4 regions of the Paenibacillus sp. FSL L8-0638 genome follow, and region 2 is predicted to be linked to each of the others. Evidence: a T-box and tRNA genes for the amino acid it is inferred to sense, from the RefSeq annotation. Region 2 holds a T-box; the other regions hold tRNA genes.
The links. A T-box is a leader RNA that pairs with one kind of tRNA and senses whether it is charged. The one in region 2 lies ahead of argS (arginine--tRNA ligase), so its partner is inferred to be a tRNA-Arg.
Positions count from the first base shown of each region.

Region 1: it has a tRNA-Arg gene. The T-box ahead of argS (arginine--tRNA ligase) is inferred to sense a tRNA for this amino acid. The anticodon was not compared.
Region 3: it has a tRNA-Arg gene. The T-box ahead of argS (arginine--tRNA ligase) is inferred to sense a tRNA for this amino acid. The anticodon was not compared.
Region 4: it has a tRNA-Arg gene. The T-box ahead of argS (arginine--tRNA ligase) is inferred to sense a tRNA for this amino acid. The anticodon was not compared.

Region 1 is NZ_CP151960.1:4,592,566-4,598,396, reverse strand. It holds gene asnB (asparagine synthase (glutamine-hydrolyzing)) at 1-879, opposite strand, end outside; gene MKY35_RS20330 (hypothetical protein) at 1,043-1,402, shown strand; gene MKY35_RS20325 (DUF4870 domain-containing protein) at 1,727-2,020, opposite strand; tRNA gene MKY35_RS20320 (tRNA-Arg) at 2,195-2,268, shown strand; gene MKY35_RS20315 (6-phospho-beta-glucosidase) at 2,340-3,683, opposite strand; gene MKY35_RS20310 (LacI family DNA-binding transcriptional regulator) at 3,869-4,843, shown strand; gene MKY35_RS20305 (helix-turn-helix transcriptional regulator) at 5,003-5,831, shown strand, end outside.
Region 2 is NZ_CP151960.1:2,200,290-2,206,120, reverse strand. It holds gene MKY35_RS10140 (ABC transporter ATP-binding protein) at 1-589, shown strand, start outside; gene MKY35_RS10135 (S-layer homology domain-containing protein) at 714-1,682, opposite strand; gene argS (arginine--tRNA ligase) at 1,945-3,675, opposite strand; T-box leader at 3,738-3,994, opposite strand; gene MKY35_RS10125 (four-helix bundle copper-binding protein) at 4,072-4,401, opposite strand; gene MKY35_RS10120 (MogA/MoaB family molybdenum cofactor biosynthesis protein) at 4,663-5,178, shown strand; gene MKY35_RS10115 (nicotinate phosphoribosyltransferase) at 5,245-5,831, opposite strand, start outside.
Region 3 is NZ_CP151960.1:211,189-217,019, forward strand. It holds gene MKY35_RS00930 (SIMPL domain-containing protein) at 1-598, shown strand, start outside; gene MKY35_RS00935 (DUF4163 domain-containing protein) at 840-1,946, shown strand; gene clpP (ATP-dependent Clp endopeptidase proteolytic subunit ClpP) at 2,076-2,672, opposite strand; tRNA gene MKY35_RS00945 (tRNA-Arg) at 2,882-2,956, opposite strand; gene MKY35_RS00950 (sugar-binding domain-containing protein) at 3,226-4,263, shown strand; gene gap (type I glyceraldehyde-3-phosphate dehydrogenase) at 4,358-5,368, shown strand; gene MKY35_RS00960 (phosphoglycerate kinase) at 5,492-5,831, shown strand, end outside.
Region 4 is NZ_CP151960.1:4,540,436-4,546,266, reverse strand. It holds gene MKY35_RS20125 (cellobiose phosphorylase) at 1-1,321, shown strand, start outside; gene MKY35_RS20120 (exodeoxyribonuclease III) at 1,408-2,172, opposite strand; gene MKY35_RS20115 (hypothetical protein) at 2,189-3,268, opposite strand; tRNA gene MKY35_RS20110 (tRNA-Arg) at 3,580-3,653, opposite strand; gene MKY35_RS20105 (hypothetical protein) at 3,911-4,819, shown strand; gene tig (trigger factor) at 4,963-5,831, shown strand, end outside.

The sequences.
Region 1 (5,831 bases), 2.4 Mb from region 2:
CGAATACGTATGAACTTGTCCCTGCCCGGTACGTTTGTAATAATCGACAGCTAATGCAGATAGAGCACTTGAATCCAGCCCGCCAGACAATAAGGTGCACACCGGAACATCCGAAATGAGCTGCCGCTCCACCGTATCCAGCAACAGTTCTCGTACCTTAAGCGCCGTTTCTTCGGTGTTATCCTCATGCGCAATGCTTTCCAGTGTCCAGTAGGCTTGAATGCGCACGCCGTCGCGGCTGTAAGTTAGCGTATGCCCGGGGCGTAGCTCCTTCATAGACGAATAGACGCCGTGTCCGGGGGTACGTGCAGGCCCGATGATAAAGATTTCGGCCAATCCCTCGGCGTCCACTGCTGCTTCTACCGCTGGATGCTGAAGCAGTGCTTTGGGTTCTGAGCCAAATACGAATACTTCTTCGGTCTGGCTATAAAATAACGGCTTTACTCCCAGCCGATCCCGTGCCAGAAACACCTGCTCCCGCTCACTATCCCAGACCGCAAACGCAAAAATGCCGTTTAACCGATCCACACATTCGGGGCCCCATTCGATATAGGATTCGAGCAGCACCTCCGTGTCGCATTGTGAACGGAAAAAATGCCCGCGCTGTTGCAGCTCTTTTTTCAGCTCAGGCGCGTTATATATTTCCCCGTTATATACAATCGTATAAGTGATATCCTCCAGCTGCCGGATCATGGGTTGAGCGCCATTTTCCGGGTCCATAACGCTCAGTCTTCGGTGTCCGAAGGCACACGGATTGGATATCCAGGTACCCGCAGCATCTGGTCCGCGATCGGAGAGCGTTTGTGTCATATTCAGCAGCAGCTCAGATTGATGCATTAAGTCTCCGTTCCACTGTATGAAACCTGTAATTCCGCACATGTCTGTTCATCCTCTCTTTGTCGTGTTCATCCAGTGTTGGAATGAATCAAAAACTAAATCCCCAGTTCAACAGTATATATGCCGAAAAGAAGCATAAAATGTCTGTCCGTTCCGAAAACTACTGATGGGGCAACCCGTCTACTCGCAAGGAAGGAGGAAGACCATGTACTACATCAAGGATGCCAAAATCCGCCGCTTTACTGAACTTGACGGAGTGCGCTGCGCTGAGGTAGAAGTGCGGCCCGGTGCCGCGGATGACCCGGAACTGCTGGTCTATATTACGGCCAAGGATCAGACGGATGGTCAGCATGACTACGACATGGTACGGATCATCCGCAATGACGCCGATCTGGAGCTGGATTGGTACGACAATAACCTGCATTCGGCATTTGAGGAAGTGACAGACAAGGCTTTTACCGATTCTACACACATTACTGCTGGTGAGGAGCGAGAGAAGTTCAAAAAAGAATTGCTCTCCTATGGGCAACTCAGTACAGAGTTCGCCAAGGAGTTCGGGGCATGAGGATATGGTGTGCTATGCCTCGGCTTCTGTTGATTTGGGCTCCGGCGCCATCGCCGGATCAGCGTGAAAGGAGGGGGAAATCATAGACGGCAAAGCGAATTATAAGAAAAATAAAGGCAGCAGTTATATTCATAACAATGAGTTTGCAGAAGAAGTACTGGAGAAAAACGTAAGACATGAGGTACGTAGAAGCCCTAAACGCTTTGGGAATAAATAAGCAGCCATAGCCATCGAACTAAATAGCAACAGCAACTCATCAAAAATAACCCTAAAGAAGCCTCTGTATCCCGCCAAATTTGCGGAATATAGGAGGCTTCTTTTGAACTAAGCCGCTTCACGCAGCGTCATAATCCCTTTGTAGATGTTATACACAAAAACCCCGAGATAGACCACTACGAATAGCAGTACAAACCCGATCACTGAACCTGCATGATTCGCCGTTATAATAAAATACACTAGCGGAATCGCCGCAATAATGGGGAAAATATGCGATAAAATAGCTTTTTTTGCATGACCCTGAACATATTCGTCCCGTACTGCAATCCACACAATGACAGGCACTAGAAAAGGTGCGAAGAAAATGCTGAAATAACAAAGTGACGACAAAAGACCTCTCACAGATTAACCCCTCCTTTATGCATGGTTCTTTGTACATAATACCCCGTTAGCGTCCAAATGATTCCTTTTGCAGCCCACTTCCCTACATCATGAAAAAATGCTTTTGACAGTTGCCCGAAATGTGATATAATAATCAATGCGCTGAATACATAAGGTTTTATTGATCACCATCTTGTCCCAGTAGCTCAGCTGGATAGAGCAACGGCCTTCTAAGCCGTCGGTCGGGGGTTCGAATCCCTCCTGGGACGTCTAGCAAAAAGAGCTTCCTACATGTAGGAAGCCTTTTTGTGTTCCAGCAGGATGATAGCGACCTACCTTTTTATACCGTCACCTTCTCCTTATGAGCAAAGAACTGCGGCAGATGCTCTTTGTGTGCTTCCAGTAATTCATCCAGCACGGTTTGAGCAATGTCCCCGCTTGGTACGAGCGGATTCAGGGTGAAGGCCTGCAGTGCTGTTGCATAGTCACCGGTGACTGCCGCTTCAATCGTCAGCTCTTCCATTGCCTTCATCACTTGTAGCAAGCCCCGCTGTGCAGGTGGAAATTTGCCAAAGTTGACAGGTTCGGCACCATGAGCGCGAATGACACTGGTTACTTCGATGGCGCTATCATAAGGAACATCATCAATCGCACCATTGTTACGTATACTAACCACCATCAATGTGCCTTTGTTGTTATAAATGGAATTAATGATCTCACAGGCTGCATCACTGTAATGCGCTCCGCCACGTTTGGATAGCTCCTCCGGTTTATAATCCAGATTTGGATCTTTATACAGTTCGAACAGGCTTTCTTCCAAACGTTTGACGACTTGTCCCCGAGTTCCTTCGTTTTTGGCTTCCTCTAATTCTTCCTTCAGCATGTTATCCGTCATGTAATAATACCGATGGTATGGACAAGGCAGCATTTTCAATTGACGAACTTGATCATACAGGAAGCGCATATTCTTAATATTTTCAACAACCTTCTCCGGTTTTGCGCCAGGAGCGTACAGTCCTTCAATGACTTGCTCTGTTAATTCAGCTCCGGTTTTGTCATAAACTTTGTGCCAATGAAGGTGGTTAATCCCTGCAAATTTAAAGAATAGCTCTTCTTCCGGTTTGTCCAGCACAGCCGATGCACTCTTGACCGCGCCGATTGGAACATTACATAATCCAATGACTTTATCCCACTGACCATAACGAAGCACGGCTTCGGTGACCATACCCGCAGGATTGGTAAAATTAATTAACCATGCATTCGGACACAGTTCTTTCATATCTTCGACGATACTGAGGATAACAGGGATGGTACGAAAAGCTTTGAACATCCCACCGGCCCCATTAGTTTCCTGACCGATCATGCCGTGCTTTAACGGAATACTTTCATCCTTAATCCGCGCTTCCAGCAAGCCTACCCGAAATTGGGTCGTTACAAAATCAGCGTCCTTCAACGCTTCCCGGCGATCCAGGGTCAAATGTACCTCACAATCAATGCCTGCGGCTTTTACCATCCGTTTGGCCATGGCGCCTACGATATCCAGTTTTTCACGACCTGCCTCAATATCTACCAGCCACAATTCCCGAATGGGAAGCTCTGCATAACGTTTGATGAAGCCTTCTACTAGTTCTGGTGTATAGCTGGAGCCTCCGCCAATGGTTGCAATCTTTATGCCTTTTTTCATAGTTAGTGCCTCCTAAGTATGTTTTGTAAACCGCTTTCTTAAGCACAAATTCACTGTAATCCCTGTAATGCATTACAGGTCAAGCGCTTTTAAAAAACTTATTTTGGGAAGGTGACAATTATAGGGCGGACACTACGAACATGCTAAACACGAACATGCTAAAATAGAAAGAACGAGGTGAGAAAATGGCGAATATTCATGAAATTGCAAAGCTGGCGGGGGTATCCTCGGCTACGGTGTCCCGTGTCATTAACAACCATCCGTACGTAAGTGAACCGACAAGACAGCGTGTGCAGGAGGTCATAGATCGACTGGATTATGTTCCTAACCTCAATGCGGTATCTTTAAAAAAAGGGATGACCAAGCTCATAGGGATTATTTCACTTTCTTTTAATGATTCATTGGGTTTATTTGTGCGCGGATTTACAATGTATGCCCAGGAGCATGGCTTTAATATAGCGCTGTTTATTACCAATGGGGAGAAGGAACAGGAGCTTGAAGCGCTGGAAATGTTGCGGAGAAAGCAACTGGACGCCTTGGTCTGTATGATTCGCGTTAATGAGTGGAGTGTGATTGAGCATTATACAAAATATGGTCCGATTGTGACCTGGCAGCGTGTAAACATTGAGGCAATCCCGTCTGTATTTATGGATCAGTATCAGGGTTATACGCTGGCATTGGAACATTTGTACGCCCGAGGATATCGGAAAATTGTGAATGTGTACGGCAGCATGCGGGGGTTGAATACAAAAGAACGCATTCGAGCTTATCATGACTTTTGCGAAAAATATGATTTGGACGCTGAGGCCTTCCCGCATTTTTATGATTTAAATTCAATAGAAGCTGGTGAACAAATAGCTCATTGGTGGGCAGAACGAGCACCAACAGACAGGCCGGACGCCTTCGCCTGTTCTACCGATTATTTGGCAGCAGGTCTTTTGACTGAAGCGCGTAGGCTAGGTGTTTCTGTACCGAGTGATTTTGCAGTAGTAGGCTTTGATAACACCGAAATCTCGCATTTGCTTGATTTAACTACGATTCATTACCCGATAGACAAGCAAGCTGAGAATGCGTTCATTATGATTCGAAATGCCCTCGAAGGGCTGGAAGAAACGATACATCATCTGGAATTCAAATTAGTAGAGCGAGCGACCACCTGAATTCTGAAAGGGATTTCATGTCAGTGGTTATTAATTACCATATTCAAGTTTATATAGTAGGAATAATGGAAGAAAAATGTTGACATATGTTAATGCTTGGTGAATAATTTGAGGTGAAAGTATAAAATTTGGATTTTTTGTATGAAGGGTGGTTATGACTTGGGACATACACCTACGATTTTGGCGAAGTTAGAGGATTATTTAGGGGAAAATGATTTGACGCTGGCACAATTTGCCGAACGATCAGGTGTCCATCAAAGAACACTTAATAATTGGATTGCCAAGCATCGTCCTGTTGCTATACATCAGCTAGATCGAATTACTTGGGCTATGGGGCTACCAGAAGGTTTTTTTTACGAACTATACATAGATAACTACATCATTGAGCGTTCCCCGGATTGGAGGCGAATTGAGCCGTTGTTGTTTCGCTGTGCGGAACTGGACAAGTTGGATGCTATCCAGCTTGTAGTAGGACATATTATGAATAACCTTCTATATTCTCCAAAGTTATTTGATGCAGCAGAAAAACTATTCGCACAAGGTCAGCACAATGCTGCATTGTTGCTCTACGAAGGGATTGCGGAAGGAGAGAAGTATCAGCACTCTGAACGCTTGGCTATCTGTCAGTATCGTCTGTTTACCATTCAGGTGGGGAACAATCAGATCCGAAATCTCAAGGCGGCTACACGATTTGAACCCTTTGTCGAACGTCTGAATGAAATAGATCAACTCGATGCGTTAAAAGACTTGGCGAATGTGTATCGTTCTCTGCGTGAATGGGACAAGCTCGATGCAACTGCTCGAAAAATGAGAGCCAAAGCGGAGATCCAATATTCTTTGAAACATCAACAGAAAAAGCGAGAGTGGGAGGAGGCTGAAGAGAGGCTGAGTCGCCCGATGTTTGTGTACATTACCTATGCTGATTTATTGTGTGCGAGTGTCTGTGAGGCCCAAGGCGATTATCAGCAAGCATTACAATTTACAAATG
Region 2 (5,831 bases):
TAAGCAATGGCTTCGCCATCATATGGGTATTGTTCTTCAAGATCCATATTTGTTCACAGGTACGGTAGCCTCCAATGTCAGTCTCGGAGACAGCCGAATCACGAGAGAACAGGTGAATAAAGCGCTGCATGATGTTGGAGCTGACAAATTGCTGGCCCATTTGCCGCAAGGATTCGATGAGCCCGTTATTGAGAAAGGTAGCACCTTATCAGCCGGACAACGCCAGCTTATTTCCTTCGCTCGTGCACTAGCCTTTGATCCCGCAATTTTAATTCTGGATGAAGCTACTGCCAATATTGACACCGAAACAGAAGCGCTCATCCAATCCGCTCTTGAGGTACTTAAGAAGGGACGTACGACCTTTATCATTGCTCACCGTTTGTCCACCATTCGTAGTGCGGACCAAATTTTGGTGCTGCATCGGGGTGAAATTGTTGAACGGGGTAGCCATGACGAGCTTATGGCCCAAGGCGGGCGTTACTTCCAAATGTATCAGCTCCAGTCGGGAACAGTTGCAACAGAATCCGATTCAATCTCTGCTACGCCTCCTGCGCAAAATGACTTACTTACTGGCAAAGTCAGCATTTAAAGCTTGAATAGCCCTATTGCTTAGGGCTATTGGTGAACATTTGGCATGAAAAAACCAGCAAGTCTCCCCCACAAATTGGAGGCTCGCTGGTTTTATTTATATCTATAACATATGGCTTGTAATTTTATTTAGCTGCAGAATTGCCTGTTCCCGTGGGCGGAAGCACTGTTCCATCTACCGCTTTAAGCGTAACCTTATACTTACTGTCTACCATTGTACTTGTGTGGGTATCCGTAATGACCTGAATATTCATTTCCCCTGGCTTTGGACTAGTCAACTTGTAGTAAATTATTGCATTTGTATCATCTACATAGTCGATGTGATCCACTTCAATGCCGTAACCTGGATTAGGTGCCTGCAAACGAGTAATTGTCACTTTGTTCTGCTGGTCATTCGCCTTCTCTATACTCATACTAATGTTACTTTGGTGAACCGGATCTGCAGGCTCAACCGGATTTTCAGGAGTGGATTCAACTGGTTTATGATTTTGCACAAATTCGGATGCGTTATAGACCATTTCTGCTGCCTCCATCCGCGTTACTTTACGATCCGGGTTAAAGTTGCTCTGTTCGTCCAATTTTGCAATTTTGGTCAATAGCAAGAATTGAACTGCTGCGTTAGATTCCTGGTCTAGTTTTTTGCCATCCGCTACATTAATGTACATACGAACAGTTGGATATTCACCCGTTGCACTCACTGCTTTATACAAAATATTCGCAAATTGTTCTCTTGTCATACGAGTGCTTGGATCAATATCTGGTGACAAAGGGATTTGGTGTTGGGCTGCAATCCGATAGGACTGAGCATACCATGCGGAAGCCGGAATGTTTGCAAAGGAACCCGTTGTGAAATCAGGCATCACCTGAAGATCCATTGCACGAACAACCAAGTGTACTCCTTGTGCATACGTGAGCGTTTGATCCGGTGCAAATTTATCCTTGGTTATTCCTTGAATAATTCCTTTGTCCTGAAGTGAGTTTACGATCTTCTCCTGTTCAGCTCCCTTTATATCACGAAAAGCAGAGGCCGACGTTGCTACTGCCAATGAGCAGATGACAAGCAGGGCAGCTGTCACGCTTTTGTTCTTTTTCATGAGATACACCTCCATGTTTACTTTGCTTCTACACTTACCGACGCAATAAAAGCATCAAATGTTTCAAATATACACAAATTGGTTGCAAAACAGTGGAATCCCTGCGATTAGTGTACCCGTCTAACTCTTTTCTGCTCACAACATTTATGCATACCCAAAAGTGGCTGCAACAGATTAATCTTTTACAGTATTCCTTTGGAAGAGCCAGGTATGGGTAGCAGTCATCCCGCCAGCAAAAACTCGCTCCCTTCGTTCGCTTTGCTTACATCCGATTCGGTGCTTTCAGACCAAGAAGTTGCAGCGCGCATGCCAGAATATCGGCAGTTTGTTCCGCCAACTGAATACGCCATTGTCCACCATCGACAATCCTTTCCTTGGCGTAAAACCGGTTAAACGCCTGGGCCGTATCCAATGCAAATCTCGCAATTACCGAAGGCTCTAGTTGGCGAGCCGCTCGTATCAGTTGACCGTGATAGCGACCCAATTGCTTAAGCAGCGCCCAACCTGCGTCACCCAATATTTCATCCGATACGTCATTCAAATCATGAGAATGGCTATCTTGGAAAAGGTCATTGTCGCTAGGGTTAGTATTAACATCAACATCGGCGCGAGCGTGAGCTTTCTCCAGAAGGCTGCGTATGCGCGCATGAGTATACTGCACATAAGGCCCGGTCTCGCCTTCAAAGGTCAGCGCCTCCTCCAACGAAAAGTCCACTTCATTCAGTCGGTTGTTTTTTAAATCACCAAAAATAATCGCCCCGATGCCAACGTCCTCCGCTATTGCCTGTTGTTCCTGTAAACCAGGGTTTTTCTGAGTAATGATGCCTTGAGCACGCGCTACAGCTTCATCCAGCACCTCCTCCAGCTTCACAACCTTGCCACGTCTTGTGGACATTTTCTTACCCGCAAACCGCATTAATCCAAACGGCACATGCTCACATTGCTCCGCCCATGCCTCCCCTGCATGCTTCAGCACCGCAAACACCTGCTGGAAATGCAACTTCTGTTCTCCACCAACGACGTACAGCAACCGATCAGCCTTCATCACTTCATGACGATAAATCGCTGTTGCCAGATCACGTGTCGGATAAATGGTGGTTCCATCCTTTTTCAGAATAAGACACGGAGGCAGTTCCTCGTCTTCCAGGCGAACTACGAGCGCTCCATCACTTTCCTCCAACAATCCTTTTGCTCTTAATTGATCAATAACTGCCTGCATCTTATCATTGTAAAAACTTTCTCCCAGCACATGGTCAAATGTAATGTTTAGACGCTGGTACATACGATCAAATTCACCCAGACTGATTTTAACAAAAAACTCCCATAGTTGTTGAGCCTCAGCATCCCCATGTTCCAAACGTCGGAACCACTCGCGCCCTTCATCCTCCAAAGTCGGATCATGATCGGCCTCCTGATGAAAACGCACATATAGCTTTAGCGATTCACCAATCGGATCATGTTGTAACTGCTCCTCATTTCCCCATCTTTTATAGGCCGCAATTTGCTTACCAAACTGTGTTCCCCAATCCCCAAGATGATTCACACTAATAGGTACATAACCTGTTTCACCAAGTATGCGATACAAGGCAGCACCGATAACCGTAGAGCGAAGATGACCGATACTAAACGGTTTGGCAATATTAGGCGAGGACATATCAATAACTACCCGCTGCCCGTTCCCGATATTAGGCCTGAGGAAATCAGCCTTGCTCAATTCAGCAAGCATAAGCGGAATATGAACCGATCGATCCAAGGTTATGTTTACATAGGCACCCGATGCTGAAGCGGTTAAACCTTCTTTATGGCCTACTAGTTCCGCCAATTCCAGTGCAATGTGCTGCGGAGACTTTCGAAACTTTTTAGCCAGCACAAAACACGGAAACGCCATATCTCCCCATTCAGGCTGCGGAGGCACCCCAAATAAAGATAAAATTTCTTTCTCCTCCAAGCCCGTATGGGCTAATATCGCTTGAGCAGCAATCCTCATTAACATGATGATCTCTCTCCTTCTTTTTATAGAATCTAACAAAAAAAGCCCCCGCCTCTTGAAATCATTCAAGAGACGAGAACTTCAATATCCCGCGGTACCACTCTTCGTAAATCGGTTGTGCAGCTAAAACTAACTTACACTAATCGCGATTTCACTCAATGACAAATAACGGTGTCTGCCGGGTTGATCTACTAGAAGTTCTGCTCGTTGGATCAACCGTCTCCCGGGTGCGCTTCACATCGGATCTCATACCGGCTTCCACCTCTTCCGGCTCGCTGTAATGATATAGCTTCGCTGCTACTCTCCCGTTCCATGACGTTAATTTCAATCATTATACAAACCTATTCAGTAGAAGGCAACCTTTTATTTCCTCTTCAGGCACTAGTTCCATATATGTAATTATACTGCCACCAATTGGCGGCAGGCCTGAACGCAACGACGGCAGGCTTCTGCACAATGTTTGCAATGATCATGGGAATGCTTGCTGCATTCAGCAGCACATACCTCACAGGCCTTGGCGCACAGCTCGCAAATTTCCTCGGCAAAATCCGTTCCGCGCTGCAGCATTTGAGCAGCAAATCCGCATATTTCTGCACATTCCCTACTCACTCGAATACATTCACGCAGCATAGCTAAATCATATTCCTTCAAACTCGCTACGTAACATACATTGCAAGCGTTCATACATTCCAGGCAAGCATCCACGCATTGTTGGTATGAATGATTCATATTACATTACCTCCCAGTTGTTGACCCTGCTGTACTATTACCCGCTGTCCCTTGAGGTTAATCATTTGATGTGCGCGCTTTCAATAAAACAAAACAATATAATCCCGACTTATGTAAGGAAGTGTACTATATTCCAGTGTGCAAATGCAAGGATATTAATCACATGGATTTTTAGCCCCTGTTTCTGACTTGCATACGCTCAGTCATTGCTCTATTGTAAAAAGTGTATGTCTAACCACCGATCAAGGAGTGAACATTTTAATGAATATGTCTTCTGTAGAGGAACACCGTCAGGAATCTCCCCAACAAGTGAATTGCATGGTCGTGACTGTCTCGGACACACGCACCGTGGAAACAGATACTGGGGGACGACTGCTCATGGATCTACTAGAAACCAATGGATATACAGTTGTTCGATATGTCATCGTCAAGGATGACTACGAAGGTATTCTGCAGTTAGTATCCGAAGCAGCGGCACAGGATGACATCGAGGCTGTTCTTTTGACAGGTGGTACCGGTATTTCTCCACGTGATACTACATATGAAGCTGTCTCTTCTCTACTGGATAAGGAACTACCTGGCTTTGGGGAAATCTTCCGTTATTTAAGCTTTGCTGAGGACATTGGTTCAGCAGCTATCTTAAGCCGGGCTGTAGCTGGCACTGTGGGCCAGACAGCTGTATTTTCTATGCCTGGCTCACGCGGAGCCGTTCGTTTGGCAATGGAACGCATTATTGTCCCTGAGCTACGACATGTGATGAGAGAAATTTATAAATAAGCTCCTATTTCCTACATGCTCCAACACAAAGAGGCACCCCATGCATTCATGAGGTGCCTCTTCCAACTATTCTTTTTCTTCAACTTCGGGCTGCATATAACTGTCGATCAGCTTTTGCTTTAGCTCCCATACCTTCTCGCTCAGATTTACACGATAAATTTCAGGGTTCAGCTTCCGCAAATATTCTGGCCAGAACAGTTTCAACTGTGAAGTATGGTAGGCACGAATTTCATCCAGCTCGGGAAGCTCATATACCTTCTGTCCATTTATAAAAATAGGCTCAAGCATCGGCACGGCTTCGTAATTTTCTACATACTTCTTCATATACGGATGCAAAGGGTTAAACAGCTTCAGGCGCTTACCATTACGCGGACGCTCTTCATCCGGAAAAGAAATATAATCGGCTACAGCTCTCCCTTTCTTCTTATCCACAATGCGATATACATCCTTTTTGCCTGGTGTGGATACTTTTTCTGGGTTCCCCGAGATCTTAATCGTCGGCAGCATTTCGCCATCTACTTCACGCTCAACCAGCTTGTACACCCCGCCGAGCGATGGTTGATCCGAAGCCGTAATAAGCTGTGTTCCTACACCCCATACATCAATACGTGCCCCTTGGGCTTTCAGGTTAAAAATCGTATTTTCATCCAAAT
Region 3 (5,831 bases), 2.0 Mb from region 2:
GGCAAAGCCCAATATTGCTTATCTCTCTATCGGTGTACAATCGGAAGGGAATACGGCAGCCGCTGCTCAAAAAGCCAATGCTACAAAATTGAACAAGGTTACACAACTGCTGAAAGAAAAGTGGAGCATCAGCGGAGATGACATTCAGACCAGCCAGTTTTATGTACAGCCTAACTACACCTATAACGAAAAAGAAGGGCAGAAGCTCAAAGGCTACACTGCCAACCATACACTTTCCGTTAAATACCGCGATTTGGATAAAATAGGTCAGTTGTTGGATGAGGCGACCAAGTCCGGAGCCAATAACGTAGATAATGTTCTTTTTTCCGTGGAAGATCCTTCGACTTATGAGGAAGAAGCCATTACTAAAGCATTGGGAAGCGCACAATCTAAAGCCAGTGCTGTAGCTAAAGCGGCCAAACGCGGATTAGGTGCTCTTGTGAATGTGACGGTAGATGGCGGAGAAGCACAAGTCTTTACACAACGTGAAAATGCCATGTCAAAATCGCTCATGGATTTAGCAGGTAGCGGGACAGACATACAATCGGGGCAAGTAACAGTGAAAGTTCAGGTGTCGGCTCAATACGAAATGAACTAATATAGATCATCAAACGAAGCCACAAGCGGCCTGCATCATGCGCAGGCTGGCTTGCTGGCTTTTTTTGTATACCGAAACCTTTTTGTAATGAGTCTGTCATAGCTAAGGGTTATTAGGTGTACAGATTGAAATCGGGGAGTGTACAGATTGTAAACTACATACAATGGGGTATAGATATAATAAGTAAAGTGATTATTTACACATAGACAATACAGAAATAATAACAGGAGGAATACTTAATATGAATAAGCATACGAAAAAATGGGGTTCAGCACTGCTGGCAGCAGGGATTTTAGCAGGAGTCGCAGCTGTTCCCGTTTCCTATATCCAGGCAGCATCGATTAAACAGCAGCAAGCGGCAACACAGCAACCAGGAATCACTATCCAATGGAATGGTAAAGCGTTGCCCGCTAAAGGTGTTCAAGTGAACGGGAGTACAATGATTCCGGTGGCCGCACTGCGAGACAGCTTGGGGATTCCAGTAAGCTATGATGCGAAAGCAACGACCTATACCGTAGGTAGCGGGTACAATAAACTTTACATTATGGCTTCTTCCTCGGATGCCTACGTCAACGTCAATGGAATCAATACACGTAGTATGGATGCCAAACAGATCGCTGGGAAGCTATACATTCCTATGAGTCTGTTGAAAGACTATCTAGGCATAGATGCTCAATGGAACGCAGCTCAGAAGACAGTAACGCTAAGTAAAAGTCAGCTAAACCCGATCACAATTGCGTCTCAAACACTTCCAGCTTCGAGTAATGCGAAGGTATCTTACAAAGTTAAGTATCCGCAAATCAGCGGCAGCCAGCTGAATCCTGAGGCTCAAAAGGCCATTAACCATGTGCTTAAAAAGCATGCAGAGGGTATAATGGCAGCAGGCAAAAAGATGGTGGCAGAGGGAGAGGTTACAGCAGAAAGACCGTATGATTTCGAAAATGATTTTGCAATTGCCTATAACAAGGACGGTATTCTAAGTGTGATTATGCAGGACTACTCGTATACAGGTGGCGCACACGGTATGACGGCGCGTAAAGGATATACGTTCTCGCTCGCTGATGGTAAACTACTGCAGTTGTCTGACGTATTGAAGGCAAATCCGAACTACAAAAAGTTCCTCAATGCTGATTTGAAGAAAAAAATCGATGCGCTTCAGGCTGGTGAAGGATTCGGTAAATTTAAAGAGCTGGCGGCAGATCAGAATTTTTATGTGACGAACAGTGGAGTAACAATCGTGTTTGATTTGTATGATTATGCGCCATACGCGTATGGAATTCCAGAGTTTACTTACTCGTTCGGTCAACTGCTGCCTCAAGGCGGAAAGCCTTTTGCGGGACAGATTTAATAGTAGAAATGAGTAAGTTGGACTGTCTATACTCTAAAAAACAATAAAGCAAAAAAGCTGCCTACCGGATAATAACTTCCGGTAGGCAGCTTTTTCATTTACCAGCTATCGAGAGGCAAATTTCTTCTCTTATACACCTTCTGGAGAGGAGCTAGTTAGCACTTTATCAATAATACCGTATTCTTTGGCATCATCAGCAGACATGAAGTAGTCACGGTCTGTATCTTTTTCAATACGTTCCAGTGGTTGGCCTGTGCGATCTGCGAGAATGCGGTTCAGTTTATCACGCATTTTCAGAATGCGGCGTGCGCGGATTTCGATATCCGTTGCCTGGCCTTGTGCACCACCCAGAGGTTGGTGAATCATAATTTCACTGTTTGGCAAAGCGAAACGTTTACCTTTGGCGCCTGCATTCAGCAAGAACGCGCCCATGGAAGCCGCCATACCTACACAAATCGTAGATACATCAGGTTTAATGTATTGCATCGTATCGAAAATGGCCATACCAGCTGTAATGGAACCGCCAGGACTGTTAATATACAAGTGAATATCTTTTTCAGGATCTTCGGCAGCCAAAAACAGCATTTGCGCAATTATAGAGTTGGCTACAACGTCATTGACGTCCGAGCCTAACAAAATAATGCGATCCTTTAACAGTCTGGAATAAATGTCATAGGCGCGTTCGCCGCGGTTACTTTGTTCTACTACCATAGGAACATAGCTCACGTCAAAAAACCTCCCTTAAATATCGTTAGTGGATTTGGTGGACATGCCGATTACACGTCCCTTATTTATAAACTGTTACCGTATTAACCACATGATAAACAATTTCAAACAAAAAGTCAAAGAAAGTCAAACTAATGATTTAAAAAAAGAGCCCTCAGCGCTCTTATTGGTTAAAACATTATATAGAAGCATTTAAGCGTTCATTAAAATGGCGCGCCCGCGAGGAATCGAACCTCGATCTCAGGCTCCGGAGGCCTACGTCATATCCGTTGGACCACGGGCGCATAGTTGATTCAATGCAAACAACTAACTAATTAAACAGCTAATTGGAAACAAAGATGATTATATGATATACAGCAGTGAATTGCAAGCTTTTATTAAATGCGCATATTCAGACAAATGGTTGAGAAATATAGGTTCAGATAGACTTGCATATGGAGCAAATATTGGTTAAGATATACGTGGGACTTAAAAAGTTATCCCGGGACGTTTTAAGACCAGTTAGAGATAGAGCATTAGAGACAGAACTTAGAAGTGTGCGGGAGTGGAAAGCATGCGAAAGATATTAGAAATACAGAAGCAGCTTCTGCCCGACCTCATGGATGTTTTGAAAAAAAGGTACACGATCCTGCATCAGATTATGCTGTCCGATGTTGTTGGACGCAGAACACTGGCAGCTTCACTGAACATGACCGAGCGCGTGTTACGCGCCGAAACCGATCTTCTTAAAGCTCAGGGGCTAATTGAGATTGAGAGTGTAGGCATGAAGGTGAGCAAAGCAGGACTGGATCTGCTGGAACAGCTGGAGCCGATTGCGAACAACTTGTTCGGCCTGTCCCAATTGGAGGACCAGATTCGTCAAGCCTATGGTTTGAGGAAGGTGGTTGTCGTTCCAGGGGATTCGGATGTTTCTCCGTTAACAAAGCAGGAGCTGGGGCGCGCTGGAGCAAAAGCGTTGCTAAGTGTTATGGACGACGAGGATGTGGTCGCTGTAACAGGTGGCACGACGATTGCAGACGTGGCGGAACAACTGGCATTGCCTTCTAATGGCCCCCTTAAGGGTGGGTGGTTTGTACCGGCACGCGGGGGTTTGGGAGAAAGCATGGAAATGCAGGCCAACACAATTGCTTCCACAATGGCTCGCAAGGTCGGCGCTCAATACCGTCTGCTCCATGTACCGGATTTGCTCAGCAATCATGCTTACAACTCCTTGCTTGAAGATACGAACATTCAGGATATATTGAGCCTGATTCGCGAGAGTCGTATCATCATTCACGGGATAGGCAACGCCATAGCGATGGCACATAGACGTAAACTTGATCCCGAAACCTTTGCCCAGATCAGCAGTGAAGGGGCGGTAGCCGAATCGTTTGGTTATTATTTTAACGAAGATGGCGTCGTTGTTCACAGAATGCTGACGCTTGGACTCCGATTGGAGGACATTAGGCGTACCGATACGGTTCTAGGTGTAGCTGGAGGCAAGAACAAGGCGGCCGCTATTCATGCGGTACTGCGTTTCGGGCAAGAAGACATTCTAGTCACCGACGAAGGCGCTGCTGTTGAGATTGTAAGTCGTTATTTAAATGATTAATATAGGATTTATGAATCGTGTTGTCTTGACAGGCTTTCGGGTCTGTCTTGAATATATAAAACTAAACTAAACGAACTTTGGGAGGAACTCACTCATGACAGTTAAAGTTGGTATTAATGGTTTCGGACGTATTGGACGCCTTGCTTTCCGTCGGATTCAAAACGTGGAAGGTATTGAAGTAGTAGCAATCAATGACTTGACAGATTCCAAAATGTTGGCACATTTGTTGAAATATGATACAACACAAGGTAATTTCCAAGGACAAGTAGAAGTACATGATGGCTTCTTCAAAGTAAACGGTAAAGAAGTTAAAGTTTTGGCTAACCGCAACCCTGAAGAACTGCCTTGGGGAGACCTGGGTGTAGACATCGTTCTGGAATGCACAGGTTTCTTCACAACTAAAGAAGCTGCTGAGAAACATTTGAAAGGCGGCGCTAAAAAAGTTGTTATCTCCGCTCCAGCTACTGGCGACATGAAAACTGTCGTTTACAACGTAAACCATGAAATTCTGGATGGAACTGAAACTGTAATCTCTGGTGCTTCTTGCACAACGAACTGCCTGGCTCCTATGGCTAAAACACTGCAAGATAAATTTGGTATCGTTGAAGGTTTGATGACTACAATTCATGCTTACACTGGCGACCAAAACACTTTGGATGCTCCACATGCTAAAGGTGACTTCCGTCGTGCTCGTGCAGCAGCTGAAAACATCATTCCTAACACAACTGGTGCTGCTAAAGCAATCGGTTTGGTTATCCCTGAGTTGAAAGGTAAATTGGATGGCGCGGCTCAACGTGTTCCAGTACCTACAGGTTCCCTGACTGAGTTGGTAACAGTTCTGGAGAAAAACGTAACTGCTGAAGAAATCAACGCAGCGATGAAAGAAGCTTCCGATCCTGAAACTTATGGATACACTGAAGATCAAATCGTTTCTTCCGACATTAAAGGCCTCACTTTCGGTTCTTTGTTTGATGCAACTCAAACTAAAGTTCTGACTGTCGGCGACAAACAACTGGTGAAAACTGTAGCTTGGTATGACAACGAAATGTCCTACACTGCACAATTGATCCGCACGTTGGAATACTTCGCTAAACTGGCTAAATAATAAGAACTTTCTTATTAGCAACATCATAGAGCGGAAACAGGTTATTGTTTCCGCTCTTTATATATCAAAATGTGCCTTAAATTCCTGTTTCGTAAAATTATAAGGGTGCGGAGGAATATGGAGATGAACAAAAAGAGCGTACGTGATATAGAACTGAATGGAAAACGGGTGTTTGTTCGTGTAGATTTTAACGTTCCGGTTGAAGACGGTAAAATTACAGATGACAAGCGTATTCGTGAAACCTTGCCAACCATTAACTACCTGATTGAAAAAGGTGCAAAAGTTATTTTGGCGAGTCACTTTGGACGTCCAAAAGGTCAGGTTGTTGAATCCATGCGTCTGACTCCTGTTGGCGTACGTTTGTCTGAACTGCTGAAAAAGCCAGTAGTTAAAGTGGACGAAGCGGTAGGCGAAGCTGTTAAAGCGAAAGTGGCTGAACTGCAAAACGGCGACGTGCTGTTGC
Region 4 (5,831 bases), 2.3 Mb from region 2:
GGGCTTGGGAATTGAGATGGAGGCGGGCAAGCCGGGATGGAATGATTCCATGAACGGACTTCCGGGGCTGTTTGCTTCTGGATTCAGTGAACTGTGTGAATTACAGCGACTCGTAAGATTTTTAATACATGCACAGGTGAAGCTTTCGGGCGATGCTGTACTACGGTTGCCGCGAGAAGTTGCTAAGTTGATCCAACAGCTGAGGCTCACAATGGAGAGATACTACTACGATTCTGATGAGGCTGATTACAGGGATGAAAGCAGGGATGAAAGCAAGGATTACAGCTTCTGGTCACGGATTTCGGATGCTAGAGAAGCGTACCGCGAATCGATTCGTTTTGGATTTGAAGGAACAGAAACACCACTATCGTTTGAAGATGTACTGGTGTTTTTGCGCCAGGTTGAACGTAAACTCCAACAGGGGATGGATAAGGCTCTGCTTATCGGTGAGGGGATATACCCAACCTTCTTTTATTATGAAGCCAGAGAATTCGAGGTACAGGAGGATGACTGCGGGGGCAAGCTCGTAAACATACATTCCTTCGAACGTAAAGATACACCATATTTCCTAGAGGGACCGACCCGGGCTATGAGAGTGGTAGGCGACAATGTAAATGGGCAGAAGCTGTATCGGCAAATCAGGCAGAGCGGGCTTTACGACAGGAAGCTGGGCATGTATAAGGTGAATGAAAGTCTGGCGGGGCAGCCGTTTGAACTCGGTCGTTCCAGAGCTTTTACGCCGGGTTGGCTGGAAAATGAATCTATATTTATGCATATGGAATATAAATATCTACTTGAATGCTTAAGGGCGGGTCTATACACTGAATTTTTTTCAGACATCAAAAAAGCGTTGCCGCCTTTTATGGACCCAGAGGTCTACGGAAGAAGCACGCTGGAGAACAGCTCCTTTATTGCTAGCAGTGCTAATCCTGATGCAAGTTTGCATGGAACGGGATATATCGCGAGGCTGAGCGGATCTACGGCAGAATTTATCCATATGTGGATATGGATGATGACGGGCGGGCAGCCGTTTGGTTATGATCATGGGGGCCTATCCTTGAAGCTGGAGCCCAAGCTGCCAGGCTGGCTTTTCACAGCTACAGGTGAGCTATCTTTCTGTTTTCTCGGAAGCTGTCAGGTGACTTATTTTAATACGGATCGCAAGGATACTTATGCACCGGAATGCATAGTGACCCAGTATGTACTGCATTACGCTAGTGGCGAAAAGAAGACGATAAGTCAGGCTATATTAGATAATAAAGAGGCACAAGATGTGAGAGAGCGGTTGATTTCCCGTATCGAGGTATATTTGGGGACATAGCTCCATTCATTAAAGCGGTCATGCTGCAATAACAGAGCATGACCGCTTTTTAAAGTTTCATAAATCCTTGTGTCAGGGCAGGGGACTTATGCTGAAATATCTTGCAACTCCAATATCACAGGACAGTGGTCACTGCCTGTAATATGACAATCAATGTTCGCATCCATCAATAGCGAACGAAGTCTCTCCGAGACGAGGAAGTAATCGATCCGCCAGCCAATATTCCTTTCTCTCACCTTTGGCATGTAGGACCACCAGGAATAAACATCCGTCCGGTCAGGATAAAAGGTTCTGAAGGTATCTATAAATCCGGCGTCTAGCAGCTGTGACATGCGTTCCCGTTCCTCAGGCGTAAAACCGGCATTTCCGTAGTTAGCTTTGGCGTTTTTGAGATCGATCTCCTGATGAGCTACGTTCAAGTCTCCACACACGATGACAGGCTTCAAAGCATCCAGTTGTTGCAGGTAGCTGCGAAAACGGTCTTCCCATTCCAGTCTGTAGGGCAGTCGGGATAAGTCGCGTTTGGTATTCGGTGTGTACACATTGACGAGATAAAATTTTTCGAATTCCAAAGTGATGGTTCGGCCCTCCGGTTCTTCATTTTCTTCAAGTCCATAATGCACAGAGAGCGGCTTGATTTTGGTGAAAATAGCCGTGCCGGAATATCCTTTTTTCTCAGCATAATTCCAGTATTGTGTGTATTCCTCCATGTTCTCCATGAGGATTTGCCCTTCTTGAAGCTTCGTTTCCTGTACGCAAAAAATATCGGCATTCGTTTCTTTTAAATAAGTATAAAACCCTTTGGTCACACAGGCTCTTAAGCCATTTACATTCCAAGATATTAATTTCATTTGATTAATCTCCTTGCTACTTCACGCGGTCAAGCGATGTGATTTGTATATCCTTTGTTGACATAAGCTTATAAATGTCTTCTATCTGGACTTCATAGGTCTTTTCATCAAAATGGTCCTGACCAAACATATAATCGTTTAGTTCTATTGCCTTAAGGTTTCGTTTGGTATTCATAGCCGAAGGGAAGTATTCGATGTCTAATGAAGCTTTATTTCCGGCCAACACTGTTTTGAGAACTTTTGCAGTTTGTAATACCCGTTCTTTTTCCAATGACAATCCTGAGTCAGTTAGATCCTCGAATACAATTATACGAATATATTGATCGCCGACCGCTTCGGGATTCAGTTTAAAATCGTCGTATTCTTTGATCATTTTATCTGTTTCCCCTTCTTGCACCCCAGAATGAACAGCGGCTGCATCATTGTATAGCTTCTGTATAACAGGTTTGAGCTTCATGTCCAGTTGGCTCTCCCAAAGGGCGTTAAGATATTTTTCTCTAAATGGGACATCCTCATAAGGACGCTTGGTCATGTTAAAGAGGACGGAAGGATGACGATTAGAGATCGCCTCCATGGTATATTCAGTGAAGGGAATACTATGATAGCTAATATTTTGAATTTGAAAGTCCTCTCCGTATTTCTGCTCCAGATATTGCTCTGATTCTGCGGCTACGTTGCGTTTATTTTCACCTGTTTGTGTAAAAGGCTCTATAATATCTACGTATTTCATTGTGACTGCAAGAAGTAGAAGTGTAGCTCCCACAGCGAGACTGAGCAACATGCGCCATTTGGAAGGCAACGATGCACTTGTCGGCGCGCTATCCACATTGCTTGTAATTTGAAAAGATCGTACTGTAAAAATAATGCCTGAAATGTGGAGAATAATGGCCAGCGGTCCCGAAATAATAAGCAGGTATCCGAGAGAAAATAATGTAAAATAGATCAGAATTCCCTGTGTGATGATCAGAGCCGCTCCTCCAATCATATAGGAAGGAATGGCGAGATAAAACATACCCAATCCAGTACCTAATATAGAAAGCAAAGTGGCAACAAAACGATGAATTTCCCGCGACTTTTGGAGTTTATTCGTAGTCAAGGGAGTCAGCCAACCTCCTTTACTTTAAAATGGTGTAACATGATAGATGATAGCAATATCTGCGTTTTATTGAAAGAGTAGTGACTTGAAACCAGCGCCTAAAGTAGCGTGGCAGACTATTCTTTCTACATTATTTATCATGAAAAAAAGCTCCCTTGCGGAAGCTTTTTTTGATGTAATTTATCAAGAGAGATGCTCTCTCTATGGTTGACTGCGAAGTATAGGCTAACGATGCCGATAGCCCCACGTTCCCCTGTGGGTTATCTCATGAGAACAAAAAAAGCCTCCATTATGGAGGCTTTTTGCTATGACGTCCCAGGAGGGATTCGAACCCCCGACCGACGGCTTAGAAGGCCGTTGCTCTATCCAGCTGAGCTACTGGGACATAAAATTCAAGCGAATATTAATATATCATATGGATAAAAGAAATTCAAGTCTTATTTTGCATATATCGTTTATTTAGGCTTTATACAGCATAAATTCTGAGTAGACGTAGTTTTTTTTGCCTTATAAAAGGGTATGTTAGAATACAGGTGAATATGTGTAAGACGAGTGGTTGGACTTCGGCTACTGTTTCTCATATAATCTACAAATACTTGAGCTTGCGAAGGAGAGGGGGTGCCTTGAATAAAGGACTCCAAGGTGACGACAAAAGAAAATAATATTGTATTGTTTCCGAAGACACTGGACTATTATCAAATTCAACTTACTGTGATGCTTGAAAATGAACGTTACGGAGAGGCGATGGCGATGCTGCGTTTTTTAATGCAGTGTCAGGGACAGGAGCAGAAGCAATACGATGAATGGAACGCTCTATTACAATGGCTGGAAGCTGCATTTCCACAGTACGCTGACAGCGGGGCGGTAACGGACGCTGTGGAAGAAGAGGTCAGTGAAGTAGAGTTAGCTCGCCGTCATGCACGCTTTAAGCAGGAGCAGGATGCGGGCTACGGCAACAAGCTGTTGCGGATGGCTATGGATGAACCCTTATCCGAACAGACGATTTTAGCGTTGGAGCAGTTGTCCTATCTGGAACTGCCAGAAATCGACGATGCCTTGCTTCGCTGGATTACGGAACGGGAAATCCATCCTTTACTTCAATTCCGTGTTCTACAGACAATGCGACGACGCGGAATGGAAGGGACGATAGAAATTAGACGGGGTGATGAACAAGCGGAAATCGACATTGAAACGGTTCCGTTACAGCCTGGTGATTTTCCAGAGTCGATTATGCGTATTTTGGAACGGGTGGCTGATCAGACTGAGGTGCACGAGCCTACACTATTCTATTTTGCACAGGAGCTGTGGTCACAGTTTGTGATGGCAGTATACGGTACGAATGATTATAGATCCATGTTGGTGGAAGAGGACGGAATGCCGGATATTTGGGCTGCAGCACTCCATCAGACCGTTTCGGAAAGTTTGAACGGTAATAATAATGAGGAAGAAACCCGTGCTATATATGGCATTACAGATGCGTTGCGCTTCCGTTTTGAGCAGGCGTATCGGTCGATGCGACTATTCGTAGCGGCGGGAATGCACACTCCTTAGTGACCGGAAACGTTTACCTGTGAAGCATTCAAAGGGCTGCTCTTGAAAAAGACAGTAATGTTAGATATACTATAGTGGTTATTTTGTGTGCGTTGATTGTAATGAAAACTAAGTGAAGATTTTGTTGGAGGGGAAAGCATAAAATGAAAGCAACTTGGGAGAAAATAGAGAAGAACCTTGGGGTTCTTGAAGTTGAGGTTGACGCGGATCGTGTAGCCGCTGCACTCGACAAAGCTTTTAATAAAGTGGCAAAACAAGTAAGTGTACCAGGATTCCGTAAAGGTAAAGTACCACGTCCTATCTTTGAAAAACGCTATGGTATTGAAAGTCTGTACCAAGATGCAATTGACATCCTGTTGCCAGAAGCTTACAGCCAAGCTGTAGAGCAAACGGACATCTTCCCGGTTGACAGCCCTGACGTTGAAATTGATCAATTTGCTAAAGGCGAATCTTTCAAGTTCAAAGCAAAGGTTACTGTTAAACCTGAAGTGACTTTGGGCGATTACAAAGGCGTAGAAGTGCCTGTAAGCAAACTCGAAGTAAGCGACGAAGAACTGGCTCAAGAACTGGAGCGCCTGCAACAACGTCATGCTGAACTGGTTGTCGTTGATGAAGATGCTGCTCAATCCGGTGATACAGCTATTATTGACTTCGACGGTTCCGTGGACGGTGTACCATTCGAAGGCGGACAAGCTGAGAAGTATTCTTTGGAACTGGGATCTAACACATTCATCCCTGGTTTTGAAGAGCAAGTGGTTGGTTTGCACACTGGCGATTCCAAGGACGTTGAAGTAACGTTCCCTGAGAACTACCATTCTGCTGACCTCGCTGGCAAACAAGCGGTATTCAAAGTGAAAGTTCACGAACTGAAACGCAAAGTTCTTCCTGAACTGGACGATGAATTCGCTAAAGATGTAAGCGAATTTGACACACTGGCTGAATTCAAGGAAGACTTGAAAAAGCAATTGTTGGATCGTAAGGAAAACGAAGCTAAAGCAGCCCGCGAGGGTGC